Regions from separate parts of the Arthrobacter sp. UYNi723 genome, predicted to be linked through region 2. Evidence: riboswitches for the same ligand, from Rfam matches in the RefSeq annotation. Region 2 holds a riboswitch; the other holds the start of a gene.
What was found. Region 2 has a riboswitch for cyclic di-AMP ahead of ACVWY0_RS09680 (M23 family metallopeptidase). Riboswitches for the same ligand answer to the same signal wherever they lie in the genome.

Region 1: it holds a riboswitch for cyclic di-AMP, as region 2 does, so the genes downstream of both, ACVWY0_RS06725 (M23 family metallopeptidase) here and ACVWY0_RS09680 (M23 family metallopeptidase) in region 2, are expected to answer to the same signal.

The regions. Positions count from the first base shown of each region.
Region 1 covers NZ_JBSRZM010000006.1:56,733-60,874, reverse strand. Annotated here, with positions in the region: gene ACVWY0_RS06735 (C40 family peptidase) at 5-751, opposite strand; gene ACVWY0_RS06730 (C40 family peptidase) at 924-1,589, opposite strand; cyclic di-AMP (ydaO/yuaA leader) riboswitch at 1,660-1,822, opposite strand; gene ACVWY0_RS06725 (M23 family metallopeptidase) at 1,971-2,795, opposite strand; cyclic di-AMP (ydaO/yuaA leader) riboswitch at 2,799-3,017, opposite strand; gene ACVWY0_RS06720 (iron-dependent transcriptional repressor DtxR) at 3,172-3,867, opposite strand.
Region 2 covers NZ_JBSRZM010000010.1:4,107-8,248, reverse strand. Annotated here, with positions in the region: gene ACVWY0_RS09690 (VOC family protein) at 1-75, shown strand, start outside; gene ACVWY0_RS09685 (four-helix bundle copper-binding protein) at 327-716, opposite strand; cyclic di-AMP (ydaO/yuaA leader) riboswitch at 1,643-1,819, shown strand; gene ACVWY0_RS09680 (M23 family metallopeptidase) at 1,825-2,595, shown strand; gene ACVWY0_RS09675 (hypothetical protein) at 2,827-3,156, shown strand; gene ACVWY0_RS09670 (TIGR01906 family membrane protein) at 3,732-4,142, shown strand, end outside.

The sequences.
Region 1 (4,142 bases), on a different contig from region 2:
GGTGCTAGGACACGCGGATGTAAACGGGGCCGGAGCCGACATTGGCGCTGAACAATACGGTCTGGTTGCCGTTGTAGCCCCCGTGCACGGCCTGGCCGTTGCCAGCGTACACGGCAATGTGGGCAACGCCCGCGCCGCCGTCGGCGTAGTACAACAGATCGCCGGGCTGGGCCTCGGCGGCGCTCACGGTTTGACCGAGGGACAGGTAGCCTGCGGGCCAGTCGCGGAAGTTGATCCCCACGGCAGCCAGCGAGTTGGTGACCAGCATGGTGCAGTCCTGGCTGACACCGAGTTGTGCGTAGGCAGCGGAGAGGATGGCAGCACCCTTGCCGCTGGCGGAGACCGGCGCCTTCGGAGCGGCCGGCGTTGCCGACGCTACCTTGACGGTGGCCGCGGCCTTGGCCGGAGCCGGAGCTTCAACAACAGGTGCGGGAGCCTCAACCGGAGCCGGCGTGGTGGTCACTGCGGGCTTCTCGTAGGAGATGGCAATGGTGGAAGCAGCCGAAATGATGGCCGGGGCGGAAACCTCAGCTTCAAGGTTCGAAGCGGATGCAGCTTCACGCTGGATGCCGGTGTCAGCCGCGTTCGCAGCGATACCACTGGTCAGGACAAGGCCGGAAGCAGCAGCGATAACCGCAGCCTGACGGCCCATGCCGCCGGCGTTGTCGCCGACAGCCTTGGCAATGACAGCCAGCGAGTTGGTCTTGGCGACCTCGGCGCGGTGCCGCGCAACAGTTGCACGTGTAGTCATTAATTTTCTCTCTTTCGTTTTCCTCAGGACCGCGTGGGCAGCCCAAGGGCTTTGGACGCGCCGGCATCTTGGGGGTACGTCGGCACGCCCCGAACGGGGATTTAGCGAAGAGTTTCTCGCGAAGAAACGGTTCCGGCAGCACAGGGCTGCAGGAACGACTGGAATGCAGGAACTACGGGGCCAGCGTGAAAAACGCGGAGGAGCCCGTGGATGCCACGGAGTGGAGCAGCGTGCCCTGTGACGGGTTCAGTGCGCCGATCATCATGCCGTTGCCAACGTAAATACCGACGTGGGCGCCGCCGTTCTGCATGACCAGGTCACCGGGAGCCGGTGTGGCGGTGGGCCGCATGGCTGTCCACGCGTTGACGCGGGGAATGCTGATGCCGGCCTGGGCGTAGACCCACTGGGTGAAGCCCGAGCAGTCCCAGCCATTGGGAGTGGTGCCGCCCCATACGTACGGGCGGCCGATACCGGTGTAGGCGATTGCTGCCAAGCCCGATCCTGCCGCAGAGGAGACCGTGCCCGCGAGCTTGCTCGCGGCGGTCGCCGTTGCTTCAGAGGCCCGGTCAGCGCCGGTGGACTGGGCGCGGACGGTGTTGACCTTCGGGGCGGCCGTAGTCTTGATCACGGGCCGCTCGAAGGAAACCATGGCTGTGGGTGCAGCAGTTACGGCAAGTGCCGTCTGCGCGGAACCGGACTCGGTGGAGGCGGAAACGCCGGCGGTGGTATCCGCGGCGTTGGCCGGAAGCCCCATGCTCAGGATCAGACCTGATGCAGCTGCGATAACGGCAGCCTGGCGACCTACGGTCACGGCATTGGCACTGACGGCCTTGGACACGGAGCCCAAGGGGTTGGTGCGAACCGGCTGTGCGCGGTGACGCGCAGAAATATGGCGTGAAGACACGAAGGTAGCCTCTCCCAATGCCTGCGAGGTGAGCTGTCGGATTCGGATGGGAGTCACCCGGCCGCGCTGCTTCACAGCGGAAGCTTTGCGACTTAACCCCAAGGCCTTCAGAATCGAAGACCAAAATTGGTTCCCCCGCCCCTGCCAGACGATGTCATGCGAACGGACCTTGAGCGGTGGCAGAGCTAGACAATCCACTCAAGAACGTCAACTTCGGAAAAGTTGACGCGCTCTAGACGTTACAGGAGTTCCGAGCCAATGTCACATTCAGGTCACGGCACGTCGCCGTGATTCGAGAGTTGGCCATCCTTTGGGTCAGAGCCAGCCGGCGGGGTCAACGACTTCGCCGTTGACCTGGACCTCGAAGTGGAGGTGGCAGCCCGTGGACGCGCCCGTGGTGCCGCTCAGGGCAACCACGTCGCCGCGGCTGACCGTCTGGCCTACCTTGACGGTGGCGGAGGAGAGGTGGTTGTAGGTGGTTTCAAGGCCGTTGCCGTGATCCACCACCACGCGGTTGCCGCCGCCGTACTGGTGCCAGCCAGCGAAGGTCACGGTGCCGCTGGCAGCAGCCAGGACGGAGGTTCCACACTGTGCCACGAAGTCCTGGCCACGGTGGAAGTCTCCGGCGCCGCCGGTAATGGGGCTGACCCGGAATCCGAACGGAGAGACTGTAGCCAGCTGGGCCAGTGGCGAGCCGAGGCTTCCGGCAGAGGCGGCGCGGGTAATGGATCCCGCGGACTGGGCGCTCAGCAGCTGCTTCAGTTTGCCGTCGGGATCACCTTGGGTCACCACGGACGAGCGGCTGAAATCAATTTGGGCGGCGGCTTCGGCAGTAACTTCAGGCTGCGGAGCGGCGGAAACGGCCGACGCGGACTGGCCGGGTGCCGGAGTGGCCATCACGGGGCCGGTCACAGGAACCGTCACGGTAAGTGCTAGGCCTGTTGCTGCCAAGGCGATGCCGGCTTTCTGGCCGAGGCCACTGGCAGCGGCGAAATCCGTCATCTGCCGGAAGGGTCCCCGGCGGCGGCGTGCTTCCCGCTGTGGGTCGCGGGGCCTCTCCGCGGTGAAATCCTCGGCCACTCTGGGCGCCGAAGCGGGACCCACCGCGCGACGGCGGCCCCTGGAGTATTGCGTGGTCAAGAATGTTCCTCTCTAGATAGCCTGCGAAGTTAGCTGTCGGATTCGGGTCAGAGAGTTCAAAGACCCGGTCCGCCATGACAAGCACTTGGCGCAGAGATATCCCGTGAGGATCCTTCGCTGGAAGAGGCTTGCTGCTGACGGACTTCACCCCAAGGCAGTCTTACGACTGCCGGTTGTGGTTCCCCCGCCTCTGCCAGTTGGTGACTGATGCACCTGATCCGCTGGCAGAGCTCGGCTCCGGATCAGGTAACGCTTTTGTATCGACGCTGAGCTTCAACTATAGGTGATTAACCTGGACAGTAACAATTCCGTTATCTTTGCGGAACCTGGCGCCACTGCGCTATGACGCGGCCCCAAACGGGGGACCGCCATCCCGTCAGCGGACGGACACGAAGACGTGGGATGCCACTTCCGGGGGCAGCTCGAGAGCCCCTTCTATTCCCGGAACCCGCACGGAAATATACTCCCCCACGCGCTCCAGGGACACCGAGGCACCGGGCCTGATCCCGCCTTCGTCCAGCTGGACCAGCAGCTCAGGTTCCACCTGGATGGGCTCAGCCAGCCGGCTGACTGTCACCCTCGACGCCGGCCCATAGCCCTGCATCGCATCAAGGAGATTAATCACACCGGCGTCAGGGAGCGCAGGCGCGGGTCCTCCCAGGGCGGCCAGCCCGGGGATGGGGTTGCCATACGGAGACTCGGTGGGATGGTTGAGCAATTCGTAGATGCGCTGCTCTACGCGTTCGCTCATCACGTGCTCCCAGCGGCATGCTTCATCGTGGACATAGGCCCAGTCCAGGCCAATCACATCCGCCAGGAGCCGTTCCGCGAGCCTGTGCTTGCGCATCACTTCCGTAGCGCGTTTCCGCCCGGCTTCCGTGAGCTCCAGGTGACGGTCTCCGGAGACCACCACCAGTCCGTCGCGTTCCATCCGGCCGACGGTTTGGGACACCGTGGGTCCGGAATGCCGCAGCCGTTCGGCGATCCGTGCGCGAAGAGCAACGATGTTCTCTTCTTCAAGCTCCAAAATGGTCCGAAGGTACATCTCCGTAGTATCGATCAGATCCGTCATCCAGCTCAGCTCCTCGAGCGCAGTACCTTGCGTTGTCCCACCGTATCGCGTCCCGCGCAGCGGCGAGGTCCGGTAAAAAGCTTAGCCTATTTTGAATTTGTCCGGATAATCCCCGGACGAGGATGAACGGTCTCATTGGCCGGACTATGACGGCGCCGGTTCCCGCCTAATCGAGGGGTTCAGGCAGAATAAAGGAGGTCCTTATGCAGTCACTGCCGACTACCGGCCACCCCACCGTCCGGACGTGAGCCACGTCCATGCCGAAATTGGAGCCC
Region 2 (4,142 bases):
TGGACTTCCGGACGCGGCACCTATTCGTGGCCTTGGTGCCGCCGCAGGTTGGAAGGACTCCTGACTCGGGGGTGAGGACTGCTTGGGTTTCATCTATTCCTTTCGACGGAAGCTGCCGCCACGGTCGCCGAGTTCCGTGGCGCTGGTTGCGCCCCCACACAGGAGAACGATTCGAGCGGCACTATCATCCGCTGTATGCCCCGGCAGCCGAGCCCGAAGGCTCCCCGGGGGGTCGATGCCTTCGGGCAGGGATGCCGCCAGCCTTGGCTCCCGCGGGCGCCGGCTGTTCGGTCCCGGCCCACCGATGGGCATGGCCCCGGTGCAGGTCAGCCGAGCGAACCGAGAAGGTGGTTGCATGCCTTTTCGCAACGGCGGCAGGCCTCGGCGCAGAGCCGGCAGTGTTCATGCATGCCGACGTGCCGTTCGCATTCCTCCGCGCAGGCCTTGCAGGCGGTGGCGCACGCCTGCAGCACCGCGCGGGTGACATCGACATCGTAGCCGGTGTGGCGGGAGAGGACGTTGGCCGTGGCCGCGCAGATGTCCGCACAGTCAAGATCGGTGCGGATGCATTTGGTCAACTCGGCGACCATGTCTTCGCCGAGGCAGGCATCAGCGCAGGCGGTACAGGCCTGTGAGCAGTCAAAGCACGCTGCAATGCATTCGGCGAGCATGTGCTGATCGATAGTGCCGAGATCCTTGGGGTAAGCATCGAGCATCTTGTGGGTGCTTCCGTGTGTCACTTTTTCTCTCTTTCCAAGGGCTGAATTGGAGGAACCTGGTGTGGATTCCGGCTTGTAATCTCTGCTGTGCCGGGGCCGCTGTCTGACGTTCTTTCTCGGGCCTCCTTCCGGTCGATGAAGGCAGGCCCCCAAGGGGCGGCCGTACGGGGCGGTGTCTATGCCAGCTTGCCCGACGGGTGCCACGTACTGGCTGTGTGGCTTAGCGTTCGTGCGGCCGGACGAGGAGCATGCGGGCTTTATGTCCGGCTGATTGACAGTTGGGCCAGGGTCGGCGCCCGCCGGCTCACGGGTGCCGGGGGCTGGGCGAACGGGCCCGCGGAATCAGGTATGAGCGTTCCCGGCCTTGGCTGCGCCGCGTCGGTCGCGGTAACGGGCCGCGACTGTGAACTGACTGCCCAGATGGCTCCGGGTTCCTTGCACTCGCTGCTCAGGGCTCCGGGGGACAGGTCGGAAGCGGATTGGGCTCCGACCGGCGTCACACTGTTCGAATGTCCCGGTGGGTTCTCCTGCTCCGCTGAGATGGCGGTCTCGGGCCGGTGCTGTGCAGCGGCGTAAGGGCGGGGGGCAGCCTCAGCCACCACGTGTTCCCATCCATCGCAGAAGGCAACCGACCCGGCCACCACGAGGACGACCACGAGGCAGGAAAGGACAGCCCGCAACGCAGCACCCCTGCCGACGAGCTGTGGACGAACCAAACGATGACGGGCCATCTGCTCTCTCCCCGGGGGCAAGTCACGCCCAGCGTAACCTTCCCGTGCCCCGCCAGTCACCATCCCTCTCCACTTAAGCCCGGAGCACCTTTGGTAACGGATTTGTAACTTAGGCCGGCGCTTCGCTAAAGTTGGATAAACACATACCCCGAATGGGTATGGATGTGGCCGCTTCGCCAAACCCCGCCGGCGGTCCGTGAAACTGATCTTTCTCAGGCGGGGGCGGAGGACCCACTTTTGGTGCGTAATGATGCACCTTGGGGTGAAGCCGACCCTGTGAATGCGCGTCCTAAATCGCGTCCTGCAGGGCAGCCGGACAGTCCACTCGTCCGAATCCGACAGCTAACTTCGCCGGCGCCGAGAGGACCACTATCTTGTCTGCCCAGCCAAAACACGGCCGTCGCCGTGCCCTTCCGGCGGCTGCCTCACCGCGCCGCCGTCCGTTTTTCCAGGAACCAACGTTCCGGCTCCGCGGCCAGCAGTTCGGGGTGGCGGCCGCCGTCACGGGAATGATTGCCCTCACTGCTCTGTCCGCGGCGCAGGCTGACTCCGGCAGCCGCGCTGCGGCCCAGGACCGGCCAGCGTCTGTGGCAGCCCCGGCCCCGGAAGCGGCGGTCACGGCAGCAGCTGACACTGTTCTCACCTTTGACCGCCCGGAGGTGACCTCCCAGCCGGCGCCTGCGCCCGCTGCGCCGGCACAGTCTGCAGGGGCAGTCAAGGCACCCGAGGCTGCCCCCGCACAGGCATCCCCATCCACGAGGTTGCGTGCCCCGCTCGCGTCGATGAGCGTCAGTTCCCCCTTCGGCTACAGGGTCAGCCCAATCACCGGGGCCGCCGCTGAAATGCACACCGGGGTCGATCTGACCGGGGCATGCTCGACGGCGGTCTTCGCCGCCGGTTCCGGCACCGTCACCGAGGCCGGCTGGAGCCCGTACGGCAGTGGCAACCGGATCGTCGTTGATCACGGCAACGGCCTGAAGACCACCTACAACCACCTGGCCAGCATCGGTGTCTCCCTCGGACAGCCCGTGGCTCAGGGCCAGCAGATCGCAGGGGTAGGCACAACCGGTGCCTCCACCGGCTGCCACCTTCATTTCGAGGTCATGGTCAACGGCCAGACCGTCGACCCGTCTGCCTTCATCTAAGAGGCCCGGCCCACGGGCCTCTTAGGCGGCTGCGCTGACTGCTTGCGCGTGATAAGCGGTAGCTGCGCGGTGAAGCGGTACAGTTGCGGGGGGCGTCCTGCACCCTGTTTCTCTGCTTCCTGACGGACCCGCGCTCACTGCCAGTCATGGTTCCGGGCTCGGGCGGATAACGCACGAGGGCCGTCTGCGGGCGCCCATACAACGAGCCGGACGAAGGATTACTCAGTGCAAATGCCAATGGCTGCCGCGGGGCTTTTCGCCCTGGCAACGACGCCGGCCCCGGGTCCGGGGAACGAAGGTCTGAGGCCAGGCCTGGATGCGAATCAGGTAACTCCCGGATTCCTGGGTTTCGCGATGACGGCGTTCATGGTCATTGCCGTTGTCCTGCTCATGGTTTCCATGACCAGACGGATCCGGCGTGTGCGTTACCGGGCGCAGTTCGAGCAAGGAAGCGAACGCGTTTCGGAAGAAACGGTTGATGCCCGCAGCCAGCCTGGGATCAACGAAACCGAGGCGACCAACGGACGCGGACCGGGCGGCGAGGGCCCCGGACGGGGATGAGCCCGCGGCTCCCGCGGCAGGCCGTGTCCTCCACCCCCCGGTTGGAAAGTCCCGCTCACTGACCGTGAAGGGCTAGCGGACGCCTTTCCGTCCCACCGGTGGGACGTGGTGCTGCGGTGGGGGCGATTTGGAATGCAAGGGTCATTCGGCAGGGCTGGAGATTTCCTATTCTGTGCCACCGGGCTCATTGACGGCATGGGAAGCGAGACCGAGCACGAAAACCGTGGCAAATGAGGCCAGGGCGGCGACAATCACAACTCCTGTCAGCATTAGTTCGGAAGGTCACGCCAGCGCGCGCTGACTCGAATAGGCCTCATCGATGCTCACCGAAAACCGTGATCCCTCTACGGTCCGAACTGTTCGGCGGATCCCGGCTCCCCATTGTGCTGGAGGCGGCTGGTTCTCGCCGTTCCGTAATGGGAGTCGGGCGGCGGGCTGAAACGGTGGACCCTTCCGTGTGGCCAGGCTCATGAGGAGCCGAAAACATGCGGCGACGGGGCCTGTAGCCTTGTTAGAAGAAAGTCGCACTGACGTGCGTAGTGAGACGAGACGGCGCACAGTCAAGGAGAACCCATATGGTCGGATCCGAAATCCCCCGCAGGACCGTGGAATCCCTGCGAGCCGCTCCCGGCGTTCCGCCGCAACCACTGGCGGGAGGCCAGGATGCCGACGGCGGCGTCGCCGGCCACCCGGGGGATCCGGTCCGCCCGGCGACACTCAGGGCGGACGTCGGGGGATCAAGAAACGACCCGCCCGCCGGTGCCGGCAGCGTGCCTCCGAGCGGGCACGAGGGGGCCCGAGTGTCCCTGCCCGGACGGTTTCTTCAGGTCCTTGTGGCCGTGTTCTTCCCCGTGATCGTGGTCGCCGGTGCCGTGCGGGCCGTGACTTCGCCGCTGTTCCTCTGGATCGAATACCAGCGCCCCGGATTTCCGGCTGACCTTTTTGGCTTTTCGACTGAAGAACGCCTGATTTACGGCTCCTACACC